2 regions of the Kribbella yunnanensis genome follow, and region 1 is predicted to be linked to the other one. Evidence: riboswitches for the same ligand, from Rfam matches in the RefSeq annotation. Region 1 holds a riboswitch; the other holds the start of a gene.
The links. A riboswitch is a leader RNA that binds a small molecule or an ion and turns the genes downstream of it on or off. The one in region 1 is predicted to bind S-adenosylmethionine.
Positions count from the first base shown of each region.

Region 1 (11,801 bases):
CTTCACGCCAGCGATCGTGAGGGCCTCTTCGTCGTACTCACCGGTGGCGAGGTTGAGCGTGCCAGTGCCAGATGCGACTGAGACCGAGGTGACTCGCTCGCCGGTCAGTCGCTCGATCACCAGGTCAGGGAGACCAGCGAAGCTGGCGGGGCTCGTTTCGCTTAGCAGCCAAGGGATGCGGCGCGTCCAGTAGAGCCGGTGCAGCCAACTGCCAGTGCGCGCGTGGAACGCCTGCTCGTCGAACGACGACCCCAGGTCGAGGTCCACCGACCGAGTGTCCGCCCAGGTGATCACTGGAGTCAGAGCGTCGCCGTGACTGTCCAGGGCGACGACCGAATGCCACTGCGTGGACAGGACGATCGCCTCGATCGCTTCGAGGTGCCCGCCCTGTTGTAGCTCATCCAGACAGCCCAAGAGACCCTCGACGTACTCGTGCAGTTCGAGAACCGCGGACCCATCACCGCCGTACGTCGGAGTGATCTTGTGCCGCGCCAGTGCGCCCGGGACCGGAGACGCATCGGCTGCGGACAGGACCAGTGCGCGGGCGGACGACGTACCGAGGTCTAGCGCGAGGAGGCGGCCGTCAGTCCTCGTCATGGAGGGCCTTGAGGAAGGTGGCGGCCCACAGGTTCACGTCGTGGGCTGCCAGGTGCTTGCGCATCGCCTTCATCCGGCGGCCGAGCTGGCGGTCGTCGGTGTTCATGGCGTCGACGATGGTGTCCTTCATGCCGTTGATGTCGTGCGGGTTCACAAGGAAGGCCTGGCGGAACTCGTCGGCCGCACCGGCGAACTCACTAAGCACCAGCGCGCCGGTGTCGTCGTACCGGGTTGCGACGTACTCCTTCGCGACCAGGTTCATCCCGTCGCGCAGCGGGGTCACCACAGCGACATCCGCGGCCCGGAACAACGCAGCCATCTCGGTCCGCGAGTACGACGTGTGCAGGTAGTTGATGGCCGGTGTGCCGATCCGCCCGTGCTCACCGTTGATCCGGCCGACCAGGAGCTCGATCTCGTCGCGGAGCACGCGGTACTGCTCCACGCGCTCCCGGGACGGCGTCGCGACCTGTACGAAGACCGCCTCGTCGACGGAGATCCGCTTCTCGTCCAGGAGCTCGCCGAACGCACGCATGCGCTGGCGGATGCCCTTGGTGTAGTCGAGCCGGTCGACGCCGAGCAGGATGTGCGCCGGGTTACCGACCTCGTCGCGGATCTCCCGCGCCCGCTGCTCGGTCTCCGGCTTGCGGGCCAGGTCCTCCAGCTCACCGACGTCGATCGAGATCGGGAACGCCTTGGCGCGAACGACTCGGTCGTCCGGCAGGTGGATCCGGTCGCCACGCGTCCGCAGGCCCATCCGGTTGCGGGCGAGCCGGGCGAAGTTGGATGCGGCGCCAGGACGCTGGAAACCGACCAGGTCCGCGCCCATCAGCCCGTCGAGGATCTGCCGGCGCCATGGCATCTGGGCGAACAGCTCGGTGGGCGGGAACGGGATGTGCAGGAAGAACCCGATCCGGACGTCCGGACGCAGCCTGCGCAGCATCGCGGGCACCAGTTGCAGCTGGTAGTCGTGTACCCAGACGTCAGCACCCTCGTCGGCCGCATCCGCCGCAGCCTCCGCGAACCGGCGGTTCACAGCGACGTACGACTCCCACCACTCACGGTGGAACTCCGGTGCGACGATCACATCGTGGTAGAGCGGCCAGAGCGTCGCATTCGAGAAGCCTTCGTAGTACAGCTCCACGTCCTCGGCCGTGAGCATCACCGGGACCAGATGCATCCCGTCGTTGTCGAACGGGTCCACCTTCTCGTCGGCGCTACCGGTCCAGCCGATCCACGCGCCTTCATGAGCCTGCATCACCGGGTGCAGTGCGGTGACCAGACCGCCTGGGCTACGGCGCCACGCCGTACTGCCGTCGGGCATCTCGATTCGGTCGACAGGTAGCCGGTTGGCTACCACTACGAAGGAACTTCGTCCGTCGGGCATGTGTTTGCTCATCCAGTCAGGTCGTCGTCGTCACCGGGGTAATGGACCCCGATCTGGCTCCGCGTCTCGTCGAGCAGTTCGAGGATCTCGAGTGTTCCGGCGTGCGGCAGCGACGGCACTTCGATGTGCCCGTCACGGAGCGCACGCATCACAGCGGTGGCTTCGTAGTGGTACCCAAGCCCATGCGTCGGTACGTCGATCCGCTCCGCCCCGGCGGCGGTGTGTCGGACGTAGTACTCCGGGTGGTGGAACCGGTGCGGCAGCTGCAGGCTGCCTTCGGGACCGCTCACTGACGCGACCCACGGGTTCTGCGACTTCAGGCCGCAGGTGAGGGCTGCGACGGCTCCGGAGTCGTAGCGCCAGGCCATGGCGACGTTCAGGTCGATGTCGTCCTCGTTGAGCGACGCCACCGCCTTCACCTCGGCCGGGCGGCCCAGGGCCATGTAGGCGAACGTCATGGGGTAGATGCCGCCGTCCATCAGCGACCCGCCGCCCAGCGCTGGGTCCAGCAGCCGTGCGGGCAGCGAGGGTTTGTGGAACGCGAAGTCCGCAACGACCTGCTGCGGCTCACCGATCACTCCGGTGGCCAGGTCCGCGAACAGGGCCTCGATGACCGGGTTGGTGCGCATCCACATGGCCTCTGCGAACAGAGTCTTGTTCTCGGTGGCTACGGCGATCAGATCGCGCGCCTGTGCCGCAGTGAGCGTCACCGGCTTCTCACACAGCACTGCGATTCCGGCCTGCAACGCAGTGCGGGCGATCACGTAGTGCTGCGGGTGCGGAGTGCCGATGTAGATCACGTCGACGGTGCCGGAGTCGATCAGCCGGCGGTAGTCGTCGTACGCGTGCTCGATGCCGTGCTCGGCGGCGAACCGGTCGGCGCTGTCCTGCGAACGGGAGGCGACCGCGGTCGCTACCGCACCGTCCAGCAGCTTCAAGTCACGGGTGAACGACGTCGAGATGTTGCCAGTAGCAACGATGCCCCAGTTGACGCGATCTACACCCACGGTCTGAACTCCGGTGTCGGGAACGGTCCATCTGCCTTGATTCTTGCGGTTTCGAACGCGTGAGCCAAGCGAATGAGCGTGGCGTCACTCCCGCCGGTCCCGCTGAAGGTGATGCCGACGGGCAGTCCGGAGACCAGTCCGGCGGGCACCGAGAGCAGCGGATAGCCCGCCAGCGCGGCATGTGAGGACGAACCGCCCAGCACGTTGTCACCGTTCACCAGGTCGATACTCCAGGCCGGTGAGTACGACGGGCTGACCAGAGCGTCGAGCTGGTTGTCCCGGAGCAGGTCGTCGATGCCGTCGCGGCCCGCGCGGAGCGCTGTGAGCCGGGCGGAGACGTACGCGGGCGAATCGAGCCCCTCGGTCGCTGCTGCGCGTTCGAACAGCTCCTGGCCGAACCACTTGAGCTCCACGTCCGCATGGTCGCGGTTGTACGCAATGAGGTCGTCCAGGGTTTTGGGCCCGCCAGCAACGCGGGTGGCGAGGTACGCCGCCATGTCGACCTTCATCTCGTGTGCGAGCACCTGGAGCTGGTCCTCGTCGCCACCGGGTGACGGGAGCGACAGGCGGTCGACCAGCGTGGCACCGCAGCGGCTGAGCGTCTCCAGAGCCTGCTCGATCACCTGGTCCAGGCCGAGCGAGTAGCCCCAGAGGGGACCGCGCGGTACGCCGATGCGCACGTCGCTGAGGTCGTCACCGCGACAGTGCTCGGTGTAGTCGGTCCCATCGCCGGTGAGCACGCTGAGCAGGGCTGCGGACTGCCTGACCGTCCTAGTCATCGGCCCGGCGGTGTCCTGCGAGTGCGAGATCGGCACGATGCCCTGCTGCGGAACCAGACCCACTGTGGGCTTCAGACCGACTATGCCGTTCAGAGCGGCCGGACAGACGATCGAACCGTTGGTTTCGGTCCCGATGGCGAAGTCGGCGAGCCCCGCGGCCACAGCGACGCCGGAACCACTTGAGGAGCCGCCGGCCGAGCGGTTGAGCGCATACGGGTTCCGCGTCAGACCGCCGTACGCGCTCCAGCCGGAGGACGACGACGAGCCGCGGAAGTTCGCCCACTCGCTCAGGTTGGTCTTGCCGAGGATCACGCAGCCGGCCGCGCGCAGCCGCCGTACCAGGGGTGCGTCCTGCGGGGGCGGTGGCTGCTCGGCCAGCGCCAGTGACCCGGCCGTGGTCAGCAGGTCGGCCGTGTCGATGTTGTCCTTGACCAGCACGGGGACGCCGTGCAGCGGACCACGGACGCGACCTTGGTCACGCTCCGTGTCGAGCTGAACGGCGTCGGTGAGAGCGGCGGGGTTGGGCGTGCAGATGGCGTTGACCAGCGGGTCCACCTCACGGCTCCTGGCCTGCAGCTCTTCCACCAGCGCCTGGCTGGAAAGAGTTGAGCTCACCCTCTGATCCTGCCAGAGTTACCCCTGCCCGGCCGCCCGCGTACGACACGCTCCGTGTCGTTCCACCGGTGAATGACATTGCTGTTGTTCGGCACGTACAGTGGAGCGCGGACGGACGATCACCGACCGCACAGGAGTCAGCAGCAGATGGACAGCGCCAACGCCAGCTCTTCCGAGCCCGCCGAAGCCGCGATGCCAGTGGTTGCCGGCCTTTCCGATCGGGACGGGCAGATCCTCGCTTTCGAGCGCCACTGGTGGAAGTACGCCGGTGCCAAGGAGCAGGCGATCCGGGACCAGTTCCAGATGTCCGCCACCCGGTACTACCAGGTTCTGAACGCGCTGATCGACCGGCCCGAGGCCCTGGCGCACGACCCGCTCCTGGTGAAGCGCCTGCGCCGGCTCCGCGCCGCCCGCCAGCGCGCCCGCTCCGCACGTCGACTGGGTATCGAGGTCTGACGATGTCCCGCCTGAGGGCGTGCCTTACCACTCCACGCCTACTGCGCGGCACTCGGTGCGGCACCTCGACGCACTGGCCCGAAGGCCAAGATGCTCCGCATCGAGACCTCCGATCCAGCACGCCGATGCACCGCACCGAGCACCTGCTCGCTACGGCGTGGAGTGGCAAGCCACGCCCTAAGGGCGACAAGGGCCAGGTGCTCTCGTCCCTGGTCGCTGTGGTTGCCGTCGTTGCTGTGGTCGGCGGCCTGCTCGTGCTGTTCGGCACGCGTGGGCACGACAGCACTGCGGACGAGCCGAAGGGCAGCAGCTCGCCGAAGCCGTCGGCCAAGCCGTCCGGTGGGCCGTCGACCATCGTGGCCAGCGTGCCGCCCCGGAAGCCCACCACGGCACCGACCACCGCACCGACGACCGTGCCGACCACTGCGCCGCCCAAGACTGTTCCGACTGAGCCCACGCAGCCGCCGGCTACCAAGCCGACGACGATTCCGACGGCTGCGCGCCCGGCTGCAGAGATCTACAACAACACTCCGCGCAAGGGCTTCGCCGAGCAGGTCGCGGGGCGTGCGCGGCAGTCCGGCTGGACGGTGTCCGGTGTGGACAACTGGCACGGCAAGATCGTCGAGACAACGGTCTACTACCCGCCGGGGATGGTGCAGGCGGCCAACCAGCTCGCCCGCGACCTGGGTATCGGCCGGACCAAGCCGGCGCTGGACAACATGAAGAAGGACCGCCTGACGGTGATCCTGACCTCGGACTACACCGGATGAGTACGCCGGTCATCCAGACCGACCTCGGTCACGCAGGCTGGCAGGCGATCGTCGCCGACCCGGCCAGTGCGGTGATCGCCACCGATTTCGACGGCGTCCTGTCCCCGTTGGTCGAGGACCCGGCCAGGGCGCGTCCTGTCGACGGTGCACTCGACGCACTGGCCCGGCTGGCCCGCTCGGTGTGCCAGGTGGCCATCGTGACCGGTCGACCCGCACTGGTCGCCACGGAGCTGACCGGCGTCACGGGACACCCCGGGCTCGGCAGCCTCGTCGTACTGGGTCACTACGGCCTGGAGCAGTGGGAGGCGTCCACCGGCAAGATCACCAGCGACCCGGTCCCGCCGGGTGTCGCTGTGGCGCGTGAGCGGCTTCCTGAGCTCCTGAGCGTCGCCGGTGTGCCAGATGCCTTCGTGGAGGACAAAGAGAGCTCTCTGGCCGTCCACACGCGCCGCGTGACCGATCCGGCCGGTGCGTTCGCCCGACTCCGTACGCCGCTCACCGAGCTGGCCGATGCCACCCAGCTCCGCCTGGAGCCGGGCAACCTGGTTCTGGAGCTCCGCCCGCCCGGAATCGACAAGGGCGTCGCCCTGCGCCGCCTATTCGAGTCGACCGGCGCACAGTCGATCCTCTACGCGGGTGACGACCTAGGCGACCTGGCCGCGTTCCGAGCAGTCGAAGAAGGCCGCAGAACCGGTCTGAACGCCGTACTGCTCGCCACTCGCTCCTCCGGCGCCACCGAGCTGATCGAAGCCGCCGACATCGTCGTAGACGACCCCACCGGCGTCGTCACGGTCCTGACGGCCCTCTCGGACGCGATCGCAGCGCGCTGACCGCCTGCGCCACCGTCCGCCCGATCGGCTGCACCGGCCGCTCGACATAACCGCCGTCCTTCAGACTGGCCATCCGCTCGAACGGATTCCGCGACGCCGGATCCCCGGTCAGCAACCACGAGACGACCACACCCACGACGTACAAAGGCAACATCGGCAACCCCAGCAAGCAGAAGTACTGCCACGAATGCCGCTCCTCGTGCTTCACCAGCAGCTCGTCCGCGAAGTACGACACCTCGTGCTTGCTCAGCACCACGTTCCCGATCGTGAACGCCCCCGCCACCGGAAACCCCACCCGGTACCCGTTGGCAAAGAACAACCCCCGCGGCCCCCGCGTCACCCGAGCCCGCCCGATCTTCGCCACCACGAACCCGGCCAGCGTGGACAGATTGACAAAGTTCCCCACCAACTTCACCCACTGCCACCCAGTCATACGGCTCAGTATGAGTTCTGTCGGTGGGGTGGGTAAGACTTGGCGGGTGGGTTCGATGATGCGGGTTTGGCGGCCGGGGCGGGTGGTGGATCCGCACTCGGTCATCGGTGGTTTGCGGAAGGGGCCGGGGGATCCGGCGTACGTGTATGACGGGCGGACTGTTTGGCGGGCTACTCGGACTCCTGAGGGGCCGGTGTTGTTGCGGCTGACGCCGCGGCAGTTGGAGGTTGAGGCGGAGGCTTGGGGGGCTGGGGCGGAGTGGGCGTTGGACGGGGTGCCGGAGTTGCTGGGGGAGGCGGACAGTTGGGAGGGGTTCGCGCCGTTGGCGGTGCATCCGGTGTTGGTGGAGGCGGCGCGGCGGTTTCCGCATCTGCGGGTGCCGCGGACTCGGGCGGTGTTCGAGGCGATGGCGGCCGCGGGGATCGAGCAGGTGGTGACGGGGAAGGAAGCGTTCCGGGGGTGGCGGCAGCTGCTGACCGTGTACGGCGAGCCTGCGCCGGGGCCCGGTGGGCCGGAGGGGCGGCGGATGATGGTGCCGCCGGCGCCGGAGGAGTGGCGGCTGATTCCGTCCTGGCAGTGGTTGCGGGCGGGCGTCGAGGGGCGGCGGTCGCGGGTCGTGGTGACGGCGGCGACCCGGGCGAAGGCGCTGGAGCGGACGCTGGAGCTGACCGACTCGGCCGAGATCGAGCGGCGGCTGCGGTCGTTGCCGGGGGTCGGGGTGTGGACGGCGGCCGAGGTGCGGCAGCGTGCGCATGGTGACGCGGATGCGTTCTCGTTCGCGGACTATCACGTGTCCCGCAACGTGTCGTACGCGCTGATCGGCGAGGAGCTCGACGACGACGGCTGCGCCGAGCTGATCGAGCCGTACCGCGGTCATCGGTTCCGCGTGCAGCGGTTGCTGGAGCTGGCCGGGATCAGCCATCCGCGGTACGGCCCTCGGAAGGCGCTGCCGACGCACACCCCAGGCGCAACGCATCGTCTGCGGTAGCGCGGGGCACTAGACGGGGGTGATCAATGGGGACGGGCTGTACCTGGTCGCGGGCCTCGCCCTCCTGCTCGGCGCAGTGCTGCCGCGACTGCTCTCCCGGTACGCCGTCTCTGCGCCGATCGCGTTCCTCGCCGGGGGAATGCTGCTCGGCCTGGTCGTGGACCGGGCGCAGCTCAGCCCGATTGCCGAACCGGAGATCACCAAGCACCTGGCCGAGCTGACGGTGATCATCGCGCTGATGGGTGTCGGTCTGGCGATCGACCGACCGATCAGTCTCCTGCACTGGGGCGTGACGTGGCGGCTGCTGTTCATCGCGATGCCCGCGGGGGTCGCGGCGCTGACCGGCGTGGGCTGGCTGCTCGGCCTCGCACCGGCCACGGCGCTGCTGATCTCTGCGGTGCTGGCGCCCACCGACCCGGTGCTGGCCTCGGATGTGCAGGTCGGCGGGCCGACCACCGGTGAAGGCGCCGAGGTCGACGAGGACGACGAGGTGCGGTTCGCGCTCACTTCTGAAGCGGGCCTGAACGACGGGCTCGCGGCGCCGTTCGTCTACCTCGCAGTCTTTCTCGCCACCAAGAGTTTCGCGCCGGTCGAGTGGGTCGCCTGGGACGTGATCGGCAAGGTGGTGATCGGGGTCGCGGTCGGTTTCGGGGCCGGGTGGTTACTGGGCCGGATGACGTTCTCGGCTCGGGCGCACAGTCTGCGGCTGGCGGATTCGCGGGAGCCTGTCCTCGCACTGGCCATGACGCTCGGCGTTTACGGGCTCACCGAAGTACTCCACGGGTACGGGTTCATCGCAGTCTTCGTCGCCGCCCTCACATTGCGAGCGGCCGAGCGCAGTCACGATTTCCACAACGAGCTGCACGATTTCATCGGTGAGCTCGAACACATTCTGACCTGGGGTGTCCTGCTGCTCCTCGGTGTCGCCGTGACCGCCGGACTGCTCGAGCCGCTGACCTGGTCCGGTGTGCTGATCGGCCTGCTGCTGGTGCTCGTCGTACGGCCGATTGTTGGTCGGCTGTCGCTCATCCGGAGCGGGCTGAGCCGGACCGAAGCGTGGGCTACAGCAGCGTTCGGGGTGCGTGGCGTGTCCTCGATCTACTACCTCGCGGCGGTCGGGATGCACTTCCGCGCGGAGCTGCCCTGGCTGTGGGCGACGCTGGGGTTCACGATCATTCTGAGTGTCGTCCTGCACGGCGTCGCGGCGACTCCGGTGATGCGTTTCCTGGAGCGCCGTACATGAGACGGCGTCTCGCATGCTGGAAGTCGGAGGGTGTGATCCGGCCTCGATTGGGTAACCTCGGGGCAGCTCATCCAGAGGGACTGAGGGAAACGGCCCGTTGAAGTCCCGGCAACCCTCCCCGTCGAGACCCCGCCCTGGGGCCACTCACGGTGGAACGGTGCCAAATCCGTCCCGCCATCGAGATCCGGTGCCGCGGGGAAGATGAGAGGGGAACCTCACTCATGAGCCTGGCCACCGCCGCTACCCACACCATCCGTGAAGGTGCCTTTGGCAACGGTACGCACCTGAGCTGTCGCGCGTGTGGGGCGAAGTCGCCGCTCGGTCCGTTCTACGCCTGTATGGAGTGCTTCGGTCCGCTCGAGGTCGGGTACGAGTTCCCGACCATCACCCGCGAACAGATCGAGGCCGGCCCCAAGAACATCTGGCGCTACCAGCCACTGCTGCCCGTCCCCGTCGACGTGGCCAGCTTCCCGAACACCGAGCCCGGCTACACCCGGCTCATCGACGCACAGAACCTGGCCCGCGAGCTCGGGCTGCGCAAGCTCTGGGTGAAGGACGACTCCGGCAACCCGACCCACTCCTTCAAGGACCGGGTCGTGGCCAGTGCCCTGAGTGCCACCCGCGAGCTCGGCATGAAGGTCTTCGCCTGCCCCTCCACCGGCAACCTGGCCAACGCCGTCGCCGCGGCCGCCGCCCGGGCCGGGATCCGCTCGGTCGTCTTCATCCCGAAGGACCTCGAGCGGCCCAAGATCATCACCACGGCCGTGTACGGCGGGACCCTGGTGGCCGTCGACGGTAACTACGACGACGTCAACAAGCTGGCCTCCGAGATCGCCGGTGAGGAGGACGGCTGGGCGTTCGTCAACGTCAACGTCCGCCCGTACTACTCCGAGGGCTCCAAGACGCTGGCGTTCGAGATCGCCGAACAACTCGGCTGGCGGATCCCGCAGCAGGTCGTGATCCCGGTCGCGTCCGGTTCGCAGCTCACCAAGATCGACAAGGGCTTCACCGAGCTCGGCAAGCTCGGGCTGGTCGACGCCACCGACTACAAGATCTACGGCGCCCAGGCCACCGGCTGCTCGCCGGTCGCGCAGGCGTTCCGCGACGGGTACGACGTGGTGAAGCCGGTCAAGCCGGACACGATCGCGAAGTCGCTCGCCATCGGCAACCCGGCCGACGGACCGTACGTGCTCGACGTCGCGCGTCGTACCGGTGGTGTGATCGAGGACGTCTCCGACGAGGAAGTCGTCGACGGCATCCAGTTGCTCGCCCGCACCGAGGGCATCTTCACCGAGACCGCCGGCGGGGTGACCGTCGCGACCCTGAAGAAGCTGATCGAGACCGGTCAGCTCGACCCCGACGCCGAGACGGTGATCATCAACTCCGGCGACGGGCTCAAGACGCTCGACGCCGTGGCCGACCGGGTCGGCCCGAAGGTGACCATCCCCGCGTCGTACGACGCCTTCGTGAAGGCAGGCCTGCAGTGAGTGTGAGTGTTCGCGTCCCGACCATCCTCCGGCCCTACACCCAGGGCGTCTCCGAGGTGTCCGCCGAGGGCGCGACGCTGACCGAGGTGCTGGAGTCGCTCGACACGTCGTACCCGGGCATCAAGTCCCGCGTCCTCGATGAGTCCGGCGAACTGCGCCGCTTCGTGAACGTCTACGTCGATGACGACGACGTCCGCTTCGCCGACGGCCTGCAGACCGCGATCAAGGACGGCGGCCAGGTCTCGATCATCCCAGCCGTAGCCGGCGGCTGAGTTTCCGCGGTGGTTCCGGGCGTTCGTCCGGAACCACCACTGCGTAGGGTGACGCCATGCGCGCAGTGGTGATTGAGAAGTACGGCGTTGTGCCCGAGGTGCGGGAGGTTCCGGAGCCGGAGGTGGCTGCGGGGGCTGTGGTGCTGAAGGTGGAGGCGACCGGGCTGTGCCGGAGTGACTGGCATGGGTGGATGGGGCACGACTCGGACATCGTGTTGCCGCACGTGCCTGGGCATGAGTTGGCGGGGACGATTGCGGCTGTCGGGGCCGGGGTCGAGGGGTGGCAGGTCGGGGATCGGGTGACGACGCCGTTCATCTGCGCTTGTGGTTCGTGTGCGGAGTGCGCTGCGGGCAATCAGCAGGTGTGCCCGAATCAGCTGCAGCCAGGGTTCAACTATTGGGGCTCGTTCGCAGAGTACGTCGCGATTCCGTACGCGCAGGTGAATCTCGTGCGGCTGCCGGACGAACTCGACTTCGGTACGGCGGCTGGGCTGGGTTGCCGGTTTGCGACGTCGTACCGGGCTGTTCGTCAGGTGGGGAAGGTCGAGGCCGGCGAGACCGTGGTGGTCTACGGCTGCGGTGGGGTCGGCCTGTCGGCGGTGATGATCGCCGCCGCCGCGGGCGCGCGGGTGGTCGCGGTCGACACGAACCCGGCTGCACTTCAGTTGGCCGCCGAATACGGCGCCGTCGAAACGCTGAGCACGACCGTCGGAGTCGACCTGGACGCTCACGTCACGTTCGACGCGCTTGGCTCGAACGACCTCGTGCAGCACGCTCTCCGGGTACTCCGGCCACGCGGTCGGCATGTCCAGATCGGGCTGCTGCCGTCCGGCGTACAACTCGATGTCAGTCGGCTGATCGGCCAGGAACTCCAATGGCTGGGCAGCCACGGCATGCCCGCCCACGCCTACCCCGAAATGCTCGATCAAGTTGCCCAAGG
Region 1 covers NZ_BAAANF010000017.1:252,236-264,036, forward strand. Annotated here, with positions in the region: gene ABD231_RS24640 (FGGY family carbohydrate kinase) at 1-597, opposite strand, end outside; gene ABD231_RS24645 (alpha,alpha-trehalose-phosphate synthase (UDP-forming)) at 584-1,993, opposite strand; gene ABD231_RS24650 (Gfo/Idh/MocA family protein) at 1,990-2,988, opposite strand; gene ABD231_RS24655 (amidase) at 2,979-4,382, opposite strand; gene napA (nucleoid-associated protein NapA) at 4,530-4,838, shown strand; gene ABD231_RS24665 (LytR C-terminal domain-containing protein) at 4,964-5,608, shown strand; gene otsB (trehalose-phosphatase) at 5,605-6,438, shown strand; gene ABD231_RS24675 (hypothetical protein) at 6,395-6,871, opposite strand; gene ABD231_RS24680 (DNA-3-methyladenine glycosylase family protein) at 6,927-7,859, shown strand; gene ABD231_RS24685 (cation:proton antiporter) at 7,879-9,102, shown strand; SAM riboswitch class I at 9,167-9,310, shown strand; gene thrC (threonine synthase) at 9,324-10,589, shown strand; gene ABD231_RS24695 (ubiquitin-like small modifier protein 1) at 10,586-10,861, shown strand; gene ABD231_RS24700 (alcohol dehydrogenase catalytic domain-containing protein) at 10,918-11,801, shown strand, end outside.

Region 2 (11,801 bases), on a different contig from region 1:
CCGGAGCAGACGCGAGGTCAGGCGCGTCGATCTTCAATTCGTTGCGGGTGCCGTCAGACGCGGCAACCATCCGCCCCTTGAGAGGCTGCGCGGTGTCGGCGGCAGAATCCGAGGTGCCAACCGGCTTGAGTGCCGAGGGGATGTGGTCTCCGAGGGTGCTTGCAGCGGCCTCCGAGGAGCCACGCGCGTGGTCGCGCTGAGCCGGGATGACGGCAGAGCCGTGGTCGCCGTGGGCGGGAGCGGCGCCGCTGGGGGCGTGGTCGCCATGGGCGGGCGTGGCACTGGGCGCGTGGTCGCCGTGGCCGGGGGTGGCTACGGGGGCGGCGGACTGGCGGGCTGCTGGAGACAGCGGGAGGAGTTTGCGGCGGTCTCGGGGGGTGTGGGGGTGGTGCTTGGTGCCCGAGAGGATGGAGCGGAGGCGGTCGGAGATGTCGGCGTAGTCGTCGAAGCTGAGGACCGCATCAGTTTCGGGGAGGGCCTCGGCGAGTTGGTCGCCGTAGCGCTCGGCGAGGCAGCCGACGGCGACGACGGCCTGGGTGCGGCCGGACTCCTTGTAGTCGGCGGCGGCGAGCAGGGTGTCGACCGAGTCCTTCTTGGCGGCCTCGACGAAACCGCAGGTGTTCACCACCACGGTGTCCGCTTCGGTGGCGTCGTCGACGAGAAGGAAGCCGCCGGCCTCGAGGCGGCCGGCGAGTTCCTCGGAGTCGACGTCGTTGCGGGCACAGCCCAGCGTGACCAGGGCAACAGTGACGGGTGGCGTAGTCATCACTACGAGTATGACTCGCCGCCCAGCCTCACACCTAACTGCGCGCGAACGCTACTTCTTGGTCAGGGTGCCGTCGGGGTGGGCAACGAAGCGGTAGAGCTTGGTGACCTGGGCTTTGCCGTTGACCTTGATCGCGAGGTTGCCCGGGGCACCGGCGGACACGCGGATGTCGCCGACCACAGTGACCGTCTGCACCGAACCAGGACCGACCAGGCCCTGGAAGAGACGCTTGCCCTTCTTGTCGCGCAGCGTCACATAAGAACCGTTGTTCTTCGCGGTCAGGGTGAGCGTGGTCTTCGTCGGCACCACCGGTGGCGCGACCGGCTTCTTCTTGGTCGGGGCAACCGTCGGCTTCGGGGTTGGCTTCGGCGGCTGCGTGGTGATCGTCGTGGTGGCCGTGGTCTTGGACGCGTTGGCCTCGACATCGCTCGGCAGCGTGAAGAGCCGAACCATCCCCCAGCCCATCAGACCGACCAGAATCGCCCCGAGGACAACGGCCCAGCGCGGACGGGCCGGGTGCAGGGTCGGGCCCTTGACCGCGGCACGCTCCTCGCGGCGGGACTTCTCCTCGTCGGCAGCGTGTTCCGCGTCGAAGGACGCCACCAAGGGCGCCGGGTCGGCCTTGACCACGCGCGCGATCGAACGGATGTGACCGCGCGCGTAGAAATTGCCGCCACAGCGGGAGAAGTCGTCGGCCTCCATGGCGGTCAGCAGCCCGGTTCTGATCCGGGTGGCGGCACTCAGCTGCTCGATCGTCATGTCGGCCCGTACACGGGCCGCCGTGAGCTCGCTACCGATGCTCACGTGGTCACCGTCCTCTCCGTCGCCCGATCCGAAGTGCGGGCCATCAGCATCAATGAGTTCCTGATGCCGGCAGCCAGGACCGCCGACATCAAGTCAACGGTCGTCGCCCGATGGGGTCACGGACAAGTCAGAGTTGCTCGCGCACCGGACATCTGGCGTCCGCGAGCATGTGCAAAGCCTGTACCACTTCCCCGTTCGACGGCCGTGCCGTCAACCCGAACGGTACCGCTAGTGAGGACCCGGTCAGACGCCGGTTGGCATCCGTGGTCCGGCGCGTCGCACTCGGCATCGCGGCCAGGATCGGGCCGGGATCCAGCAGATGGACGGCGATCCGGCCGTCGTCGAGCGGATGCCGGCGTTTCAGCACCGTCACCTCCTCGATCTCCTGCCACCGGGTGCCGATCCATTCGTTGCCGATTCGCAACCGGATCCCGACGTCGTCGGCCACCAGCATGTCCCCGACCGTCAGCGCCCGGGCGCACACCACGGCCAGTACGGCGAAGGCTGCCGCGGCGAACCAGCGCAGTACACCGGTCGCAGTACCCGACGCGGAGGCGGCGAAACCGACCGCCACCAGGCCGGCGCCGAGGGCGAGGCCCCCGTGCACCTTCTGGGAGGCGCGGATCGTGAACGGAACAGGCCTGTCGTCGAGGTCGAAACCCTCATGACGGGGCTGATGATGGGTCATGGCGCTTGCTTCGGTCACAGTCACTCTCCTCGGAGGGTGGTGATGAAGTCTTCCAGGTCGTCCGGTTTGACCAGCACGTCCCGCGCCTTGGATCCCTCGCTGGGACCGACCACGCCCCGGCTCTCCAGGATGTCCATCAACCGGCCGGCCTTGGCGAAACCGACCCGCAGCTTGCGTTGCAGCATCGACGTCGACCCGAACTGGGTCGAGACGATCAGCTCGGCGGCCTGGACCACCAGGTCCATGTCGTCGCCGATCTCGTCGTCCAGGTCCTTGCTCGGCGCGGCGACGGCGGTGACGTCCTCGCGGTACGTCGGCTCCAGCTGGGTCTTGGTGTGCTCGACCACGGCGCGGATCTCGGACTCGGTGACCCAGGAACCCTGGATCCGCATCGGCTTGCTCGCGCCCATCGGCAGGAACAGGCCGTCTCCCTGACCGACCAGCTTCTCCGCACCGGGCTGGTCCAGGATGACCCGGCTGTCGGCCAGCGACGAGGTCGCGAACGCCAGCCGGGACGGCACGTTCGCCTTGATCAGACCGGTCACGACGTCGACCGACGGCCGCTGGGTGGCCAGCACCAGGTGGATACCGGCGGCCCGGGCGAGCTGGGTGATCCGGACGATCGAGTCCTCGACATCGCGCGGCGCGACCATCATCAGGTCGGCGAGCTCGTCGACGATCACCAGCAGATACGGGTACGGCGTGAGTACGCGCTCGGACCCTGGTGGCGGCTTCACCTTGCCGCCGCGGACCGCCTTGTTGAAGTCGTCGACGTGCCGGAAGCCGAACGCCGCGAGGTCGTCGTACCGCATGTCCATCTCGCGGACGACCCACTGCAGCGCCTCGGCGGCCTTCTTGGCGTTGGTGATGATCGGCGTGATCAGGTGCGGGATGCCCTCGTAGTTGTTCAGCTCGACCCGCTTGGGGTCGACCAGGATCATCCGCACCTCGTCGGGGGTGGCGCGCATCAGGACCGAGGTGATCAGCGAGTTGACGAACGACGACTTGCCGGAGCCGGTCGCACCGGCGACCAGCAGGTGCGGCATCTTCGCCATGTTCGCGACCACGAAGCCGCCCTCGACGTCCTTGCCCAGACCGGCCACCATCGGGTGGTGGTCGTTGCGAGCCGTCGCCGAGCGAATGACGTCGCCGAGACTGACGATCTCCTTGTCGGTGTTCGGGATCTCGATCCCGATCGCGGACTTGCCGGGGATCGGGGACAGGATCCGGACGTCGGCCGAGGCGACGGCGTACGCGATGTTCTTGGACAGCGCGGTGACCTTCTCGACCTTGACCGCGGAGCCGAGCTCGACCTCGTACCGGGTGACCGTCGGGCCGCGGGTGTAGGCGGTGACCTGGGCGTCGATGCTGAACTGCTCGAACACCTCGGTCAGCCGGTCGACCACGGCGTCGGACGCCTTGGTCCGGGCCTTGTGCACCGATCCCGGCTTCAGGATCTGGCCGTCGGGCAGTGTGTAGGTGATGTCGCCGGACAGGCTGAGCTGCTCGACGCGCTGCGGCATCGGGGTGTGCGGCGGCGGCTCCGGAGCCGGTGCGTCGTTCACCTTGAAGCTCGGCGTGGCCGGGGCCGCGGCTGCTGAAGCGTCGACGTCGTACGCGTCTTCTTCCGAAGGCGGCGCGGCCTTCGGCTTGCGGCTGCGCTTGGAGATCTCGCGTCCTTCGAGGACCGGCGAGTCGTACGGCTTGATCGTGGGGTCGCCGTCGTCCTCGAGGGCAGCCTTGGCGCGACGCTCCTTGCGGGTGAGCCGCACAGTGTCGTCAGTGGGCGACTCGCCCGCCGGCGCGGCAGCCTCCTCCGGCAGTTCGGTCCGGCCCATCAGTACGTCGAATGCTGCGCGCACCCGGAGCGGGATCGCGTAGATCGCCGTACCGGTGATGACCAGCAGACCGAAGATCGAGAGCAGTACGAGCAGCGGAGCGGCGACGTACTGGGTCATCAGGTAGGAAAGCGCCGCGGAGATGACGTAGCCGACCGCACCGCCGGCGTCGTGCAGCGGGGCATCGCCCGCAACGTCCGGTCGCGGGATGCCGTGGGCGATGTGCACCAGCCCGAGCACCCCGAACGAGAGCAGCGTCCAACCGATGATCTGACGCCCGGCCGGTCCGTTGCTCTCGGGGTTCCGCAGGGTCCGGATCGCCATCGCGAGCAGCAGCAGAGGGACGGCCCAGCCGGTAATACCGATGCTCTCGCCGACCGCGGTCCGGACGCCGTTGCCGACCGCGCCAGGCAGGTGCCACCAGATCGAGGCGGCGACGATGATCGCCAGCCCGATCAGGAACAGGCCCGCGCCGTCACGGCGGTGCTCCGGCTCCAGATCCCGCGCGCCGTGACCGATCCCCCGGGCCGCCCGGCCGATCAGGTGGGCGATGCCGATCCACAGCTTGACGAGGCCGCGGCCGATCGCCAGCATGGCGGCCGCAAAAGGGCCTGGTCCGCTGTTTTTGGGTGTGCTGGTCCGCGCAGCGGTACTGCCACCACCGCGCTTCGAGGTCTGCCCACGCTTCTGGGCGGCCGACGGACGGGTGCGTCCACCGGCAGCGGCTCGGGCCGTACTGGGCCGTTTCGCTGCCGACTTCTGCGCCCGCGCCGGGGAAGACGTGCGGGTCGCCATGTTCAGCAGGCTACCTCCAATACCACTCGAGTCCCACGTGTCACACGCCGATCACGCTGCCCCATCCGTAGCGTCACGACTCAGAAGACGGGCCACGCCTCAGTCGGACGCTGCTGACCGTCACCTGGTGCCGTCCAGTCACAAACGCCCTGCGGGAAGGCCTGTCGGAGCGCCGTCCACTGGGCCGGCGTGAAGTCAGCCTGGTAGTCAGCCAGTGACAGCGGGCGCAGGTGGCATTTGATGATGTCGTTGGCGACGGAGGCCCCTGCTACCTGGCGTGGCGCGGGCCAAACCGGGTAGAGCGTGTTGCACCGCGTCGTACCGATGCCGTTGACCTGCTTCTCGACGATCTTCACTCCCTGCGGCGTCCAGCACGCCTCATCGAGCGACGACGGCTTGTTGCGGATCAGACGGCTGTGCGACGAGCCGGGACCAGTGTCGGCATCCACGGCATCCATCCACTGATCGAGCGCCTTCAGCGCGGACAGGACGACCGGGTTGCCGGTACTGAAGCCGCCCTGCGCGTCGCTGGACTGCACCAGCATCACCTGGTTGTCCGCATCCCCGTTCGCCTTCACGAGCCGCTCGCGCAGCGAGAACGAGTGGAACATCAGGTGGATGTCGCCGTTCGGCAGCTCATCCAGGTACTGCCGGTAGTCGATGATGGGGGTGCTCGCGAGTCCCCCGCCGCCGTTGATCAATTGCCCGGTCCGGTACGCCGTCTCGGTCGCCTGCGAATCGGCCACCGTGCGACCGGGGACGAAGTTGGCGTCGGCGTCGAAGCCACCGATCGCGCGGTTCAGGTCGACGAACTGGGCCGCGGTGATCTTGCCGGCGTTCAGCGCCGCCAGGCCGTACTGGATCCCGACGTTGTCGAGCGGTCGCCGGACAGCGCCGGCAGCGTCCTTGCCCCAGATGTTGACCTGGTGGTCGTAGACGTCACACCGAGCACCACCAGGGTTCGTCGACGGGTCGTACCGCTGCTCCACAGGTAGTTGCTCAGGGCAATAGACCCGCGGGTCGATCCGGCGGCCGCCGGCGGCCAGGTTGGCGATCGTCTCGACCTTGCCGAACCCGGCCACCGCCCGCTTCGCGGTGTCGGTCCAGCCGTCGGCCGATCGGAAGTAGTGATCCAGCAGCAGCGCGTCGGTGATCGTGTGCAGGGTCGCGAACCCGACCTCGGGGAACACGCACGCCGCGACGATCCCGTCGAGCAGCCCCGGATAGTTGTCGGCGATCTGGAAGACCTGGTACGAACCGCCCGAGCAGCCCCAGCCGATCGTCTGCCGCGGTACGCCGATGGTCTCGGCGATGTGCTCGCGGGTCATCGTCATCGTCTCGGCCGCGAGCACCCCGTTGCAGTTCACCCCGAACACGTTCAGGCTCGACGAGGCAACGGCGTACCCGCGTCCCAGGAGTACGTCGTCGTTGATCCCGCCGGTGTTGCTCCCCTGCTGGTACCAGCCACCGGGGCAACCGCCGCCGAAACTGTAGACCAGCCGGCCGTTCCAGGCCGACGGTGGCCGCTGCACGCTCGGCGCACCTTCCGTGCGGTCGTGCAGTACGGCGTACTCGTAGATCGACCGGTTGATCACACCGGTTTCAACGCGGACGATGTACGGCACCCGCCGGCCGTCCGACGTGGTCGTCGTGGCGAGGTCATCGGGTTTCGTTGCCGGCAGCACCTTCAGCGACCGGTCGATCGTCGAGCGGTACAGGTAGTCGACCCGGGTCGGCACCGAGCAGTTCGGCCCAGTCGCCGGTCCGAGTTTGACCTTCGCGAGCGTCGTGAAACCGGCCGTCCCGCAGATGTACGGCGTTTCGTGCGGCCCAGCCAGCATCGGTCCGGAGCGCGGATAGTTCGTGATGCCGAGTCGAGCCTCGCCCGCGGTGAGCGTGTTCCGGCCGATCACTAGTCCGCGAACCAGGCCGATCAGCCGGTCCGCGGTTCGGGTGAAGGCGTCGGTGACATCGCGACCGTTGAGCTCGACGACAAGGTTCTCGAGGTTCTGTCCGGTGATGCCGATCAGCGCATTACCGTCGCTGACAAACTCCGGCCGCGGAGACGACAGCACCTCGATCCGGACGCCGTATGCCGCACTCGCGGGCGCGACGAGCAACGCGGTGAGCACCGCGAAGATCAGCGCGACGAGGGCGGCCGGACGCTTCATGGCAGGAAGTTGACCACAACGCCCGGTCCATCGGAAGGCTTGTTACCAGATCGATCAGGCTCCGGTGGTGCCGTCGAGTTGTTCCCGCAGCAGGTCGGCGTGCCCGCAGTGCCGGGCGTACTCCCCGACCAGGTGGATGTAGATCATCCGGAGCGTCGACTCCGTGCCGTTGAAGACGAAGCGCTCGTCGAACGACCGGTCGGCCGCCGCTTCGTCGGACAACTTCCATTCGGCTACCAAGCCGTCGTACGCCGCCTCGGCCTCGGCCGGATCGATCAGCTCGAAGTCGGCGTCCTTGCCCAGCTCCGGCGCGAACAGCGGCTCGGCCTTCTCGCCGGACGCGAAGTGAATCCGGAACCAGATCCGCTCGACCTTGGTCAGGTGCCGGATCAGCCCGAGCAGCGACAGGTTCGACGGCGGCGAGGGCCGGGTGGCGAGCTGCTCGGCGGTCAGCCCGGCGCACTTGTAGAGCAGCGTGCTGCGGTAGAAGTCGAGATACCCACGCAGCAGCTCACCTTCCGGCGCGGTCAGCGATCCGTCGGGCCGCTCGACATCAGGTGCGGTCCACGCCGCGATCGTCGTCATCCCGCCATCCAACACACCCACCTCAACGGTCGCGAATCGGCGGTGCCCAGCCCGGCCTCGGGATGAGGCAGAACGGGTGACCCGCCGGGTCCTCGAACACGCTGCCCACCACTTGACGGGCACCCAGCGCGACGACGGCCGCACCGGCTTCCGCGAGGTCGTCGACCATGACGTCGAAATGCATCTGCTGTGGATGCGCGGGGTCCGGCCACTGCGGCGGGCGGTGGTCCGGTGCGCGCTGGAAGGCCAGACCGGACGTGTGGTCGTTGTCCGCGACCACCACCCAGTCGTCGCTGCGGTAGGTGATCGGCTTGCCGAGGAGCTCGGCGTAGAACTCCGCCAGCCGGAGCGGATCCGGACAGTCGATGGCCAGATGGTGCAGGCGTCCGATCATCTTCCGCCGCCTCTCGTCCCACGATGTGTTTGTCTATCTCATCACATGAGATTAGGGCTGGCGTCCTTGTGGCCGGTTCGTTACCGTTCTCGGCAGGTCATGAGCGCCAGCGTCAAGCCCCGGCTCGCTGGCCGGCAACCCTCCTCCGCGGCGGGGTGCCCCGGGTGAAGACCAGGCCGTGCGGATACCCCGTTCGGCAAGTGCGGACTTCCCGGGAGCGAAGCCATGTCGATCCTCTCCATCCTCGAGCCGGCCAGCACCACCACCCCGCGTGCGGCGGTCACCCGGCTGACGAACGGCACCATCCCCGCCACTGTCGGTGCGGACCTGCTGGTCCCGCTGGCCGACGGTCGCGTGACGGACTACGCGAACTTCGACCATGGTGCCAGCGCGCCGTGTCTGGAGTCGGTGCGCGCCAGCGTCGAGGCAGCCCTGCCGTCGTACGCGTCGGTGCACCGCGGCAACGGGTACGCCTCCCGGATCACCACCCAGTGGTACGAGCGGGCCCGCGCCGAGGTGCACAGCTTCGTCGGCGCTCGCAACGACGACCAGGTGATCTTCACTCGGCAAACCACCGACGCCCTGAACCTGCTCGCGCACGCCGTCCCGGCGGACGCGACGGTGATCGTCTTCGAGTCCGAGCACCACGCGGCGCTGCTGCCCTGGGGCGAGGAGCGCACTGTCCGGCTCGCCGCTCCGGCTTCGGCCAGCGCGGCCGTGACTGCTGTGGCCGACGCGCTGCGGAGCGCTCCGGAGGGCCCGCGGCTGGTTGTCGTCACGGGCGCATCGAACGTGACCGGTGAGATCTTCCCGATCGCCGAGCTCGCTGCGGTCGCCAAGGCGCACGGCGCGCGGATCTGCCTGGACGCCGCCCAGCTGGCACCGCACCGCGTCGTCGACATCGCCGAGCTCGACGTCGACTGGGTCGCACTGTCCGGCCACAAGCTCTACGCCCCGTACGGCGCCGGTGCGCTGATCGGTCGCGCGGACTGGCTCGACGCCGCCGATCCCTACCTGTATGGCGGCGGCGCGACGACCGCGGTCACCGGCGACGGTGTGGTCTGGGCGACCGGCCCGTCCCGTCACGAGGGCGGCTCCCCCAACGTCATCGGCGCAATCGCCCTGGCCTCGGCCTGCGCGACCATCAGCCGCAACCGCGACGCGATCGAGCAGCACGAGCGCAGCCTGCTCGCCCGGCTCCGCACCGGCCTCGCGCAGATCGCCGACGTCACGACGTACTCGATCTTCGGCGCCGAGGCCGACCGCGTCGGCACGGTCTGCTTCACCATCAAGGGTCTGAGCTCGACGCTCGTCTCCGCAGCACTCAGCGCGGAGTACGGCATCGGCGTTCGCGACGGCAAGTTCTGCGCCCACCCGCTGGTCGGCCACCTCCTGGCCGACGCACCCGAGCACGGTACGGCGGTGCGCGCCAGCCTCGGTCTCGGCACGACCCGCGAGCACGTGGACCGGCTGGTCGGCGCAGTGCGCTCACTGGCCACCAACGGGCTGCGCGCGGAGTACGAGGACACCGACCACGGCTGTCAGCCGGTCGAGGACCCTCGCGATCTCCACGCGCCCCGCATCTGGTGAAGCCCAGCTCCTACTGCTCAGGAGTCTCCAGGCCTACATGGTGAGCGGCGAACGCCAGTAGGTCAGCCCACTCCGCCGCGATCATCGCGGCGGGTTTTCCGAAGCCGTGACCGGTGTTGACCTCTACCCGGGTCAAGACAGGTGCGGATCCGGACTGGGCATGCTGCAATGCAGCGATGAACTTATGACTGTGCAACGGGACTACCCGGTCATCGTGGTCACCGGTGACCACCAGCGTGGCCGGGTACGCCGTACCGTCCTGCACGCGATGTAGCGGCGAGTAGGCCAGCAGGTCCTCGAACTGCTCCGGGTTGTCCGGATGCCCGAAGTCGGACGCCCAGGCGGCACCCACCGTGAACAGGTGGAACCGCAGCATGTCCAGTACGCCGACTCCCGGCAGCGCGACCTTGAAGAGGTCGGGCCGCTGTGTCATGGCCGCTCCGACGAGCAGTCCGCCGTTGCTGCGGCCGTGAATGGCCAGCTGGGCCGGAGTGGTCACGCCCTGGTCCCGCAGGTGTTCCGCGACCGCGATGAAGTCGTCGAACACCTGCTGCTTGTTCTTGAGCCGCCCCGCGTCGTGCCAGTCGCTGCCGTACTCACCGCCGCCCCGCAGGTTGGCGATCGCCAGCACTCCCCCGGCCTCGAGCCACGCCGGCCAGCCCGGCTTGTAGTCGGCCAGGATCGAGATGCGGAAACCGCCGTACCCGTAGAGCATGGTCGGGCGCGGTGTGGTGAAGTCCAGGTCGGACCGGGTGATCAGGAAGTACGGCACGTCGCCGGCCTTCTCTCGCACCACCGTGACCTCGGGCGACTTGTAGCCGCTTGTGCCCCGAACCAGCTCCGGCAGCGCACGCGCCTCGCCGGTCGACGCAGAGACGACGTACGAGACCGTCGGGTCGGTGGTGGTCGACAAACCGATGAAGAGCTCGTCGTGCTTGGTGCTGCCGTTCAGAGCGAGCACCCCACCACCCTGTACGTCGACCACTCGCGCACCGGAACCGTCGAGTGCGTAGAGGGTCAGCACGGGCTGCGCGTCGACCAGCGTGATGGTCGCCAGTCCGGACGCCGTACCGCGAACGGCCTGCAGTGCGTCGGGCCCCTCGGGGATGAGGTCGGAGAAGGTGCCGTCCAGCGAGGAGAGCACCACGCGGCCACGGGACGCGTCCCGGTCGGTCTGCAGTACCAGCTGGTCGCCGGCCATCCGGATGAAGAAGATCTCGTCGACCAGCTCGTCGACGACCTTGATCGGCTCACCGAGGCCGTCCGTAGCGATCGGGTAGACCCACAGCCGGGACGCCGGGTCAGTGCCCGCGTTGATGTGCACGACGACATACCTGTCGTCGTCGGACACCTCCGGCGAGATGAACAGGCGGTCGTCCTCGGGGAACGCGAGAACCAGTTCGTCGTCGGACTGCGGCGTACCCACGCGGTGCAGTTTGAGCTGACCACCCGTCAGCGTCTTCGTCTCCGTACCCTCGGTGCGCCCACTCGACGGGTAGTGCAGATACAGGTACGCCGAGCTGTCCGGAAGCCACGTGGCCTCGCAGAACTTGGCCTCCGTCACCAAGTCGTCCACCGGGTCCCCAGTGGCGATGTCGAGCAGCCGGAACGTCGTCCAGTCGCTACCGCTCTCGTTGATGCCGTACGCGAAGTACTTGCCGTCCGGACTCACGGTGAACGTCCCCAGTGAGTCGGTGCCGTCTTCGGACAGCTTGTTCGGGTCGATCAGCACCCGGCCGCTGTCCAGCAGTTCGTCGAGCGACTCCGCGACGTACACGACGTCCTGCGCCTGCGTGCCGTCGTTGCGACCGACGAAGTACCAACCGCTCTTCTTGGCCGGCACTCCGGCGCGCGGACGGGCCAGGATCGCGGACAGCGTGGTCTGGAACCACTCCCGCTCCGGATAGCCCGCCAGCTCGGCCTGGGTGTATTCGTTCTGCCGGTTGACCCAGTCCTGGGTCACGGCGGAGTCAGGGTCTTCCAGCCAGCGGTAGGGGTCGGCGATCGCGTGCCCGTGCAGGGTTTCGACCACATCGTCGCGGCGGGTCTCCGGGTAGGTCATGGGGACAAACCTAACCGGCGACCGGAATCACTGCCCGGGCAATTAGCTCGAACGTCGGCCGCGGGTCCACGTCGTCGTGCCGGGCAATCCGATGCAGGATCAGCCCCT
Region 2 covers NZ_BAAANF010000009.1:423,265-435,065, reverse strand. Annotated here, with positions in the region: gene ABD231_RS15455 (MiaB/RimO family radical SAM methylthiotransferase) at 1-766, opposite strand, end outside; gene ABD231_RS15450 (helix-turn-helix domain-containing protein) at 818-1,570, opposite strand; gene ABD231_RS15445 (hypothetical protein) at 1,698-2,276, opposite strand; gene ABD231_RS15440 (FtsK/SpoIIIE family DNA translocase) at 2,279-4,690, opposite strand; gene ABD231_RS15435 (DUF6351 family protein) at 4,972-7,062, opposite strand; gene ABD231_RS15430 (DinB family protein) at 7,117-7,647, opposite strand; gene ABD231_RS15425 (VOC family protein) at 7,670-8,041, opposite strand; SAM riboswitch class IV at 8,137-8,250, shown strand; gene ABD231_RS15420 (aminotransferase class V-fold PLP-dependent enzyme) at 8,267-9,631, shown strand; gene ABD231_RS15415 (prolyl oligopeptidase family serine peptidase) at 9,642-11,693, opposite strand; gene ABD231_RS15410 (TetR/AcrR family transcriptional regulator) at 11,704-11,801, opposite strand, start outside.
Region 2: another riboswitch for S-adenosylmethionine. It lies ahead of ABD231_RS15420 (aminotransferase class V-fold PLP-dependent enzyme); the one in region 1 lies ahead of thrC (threonine synthase).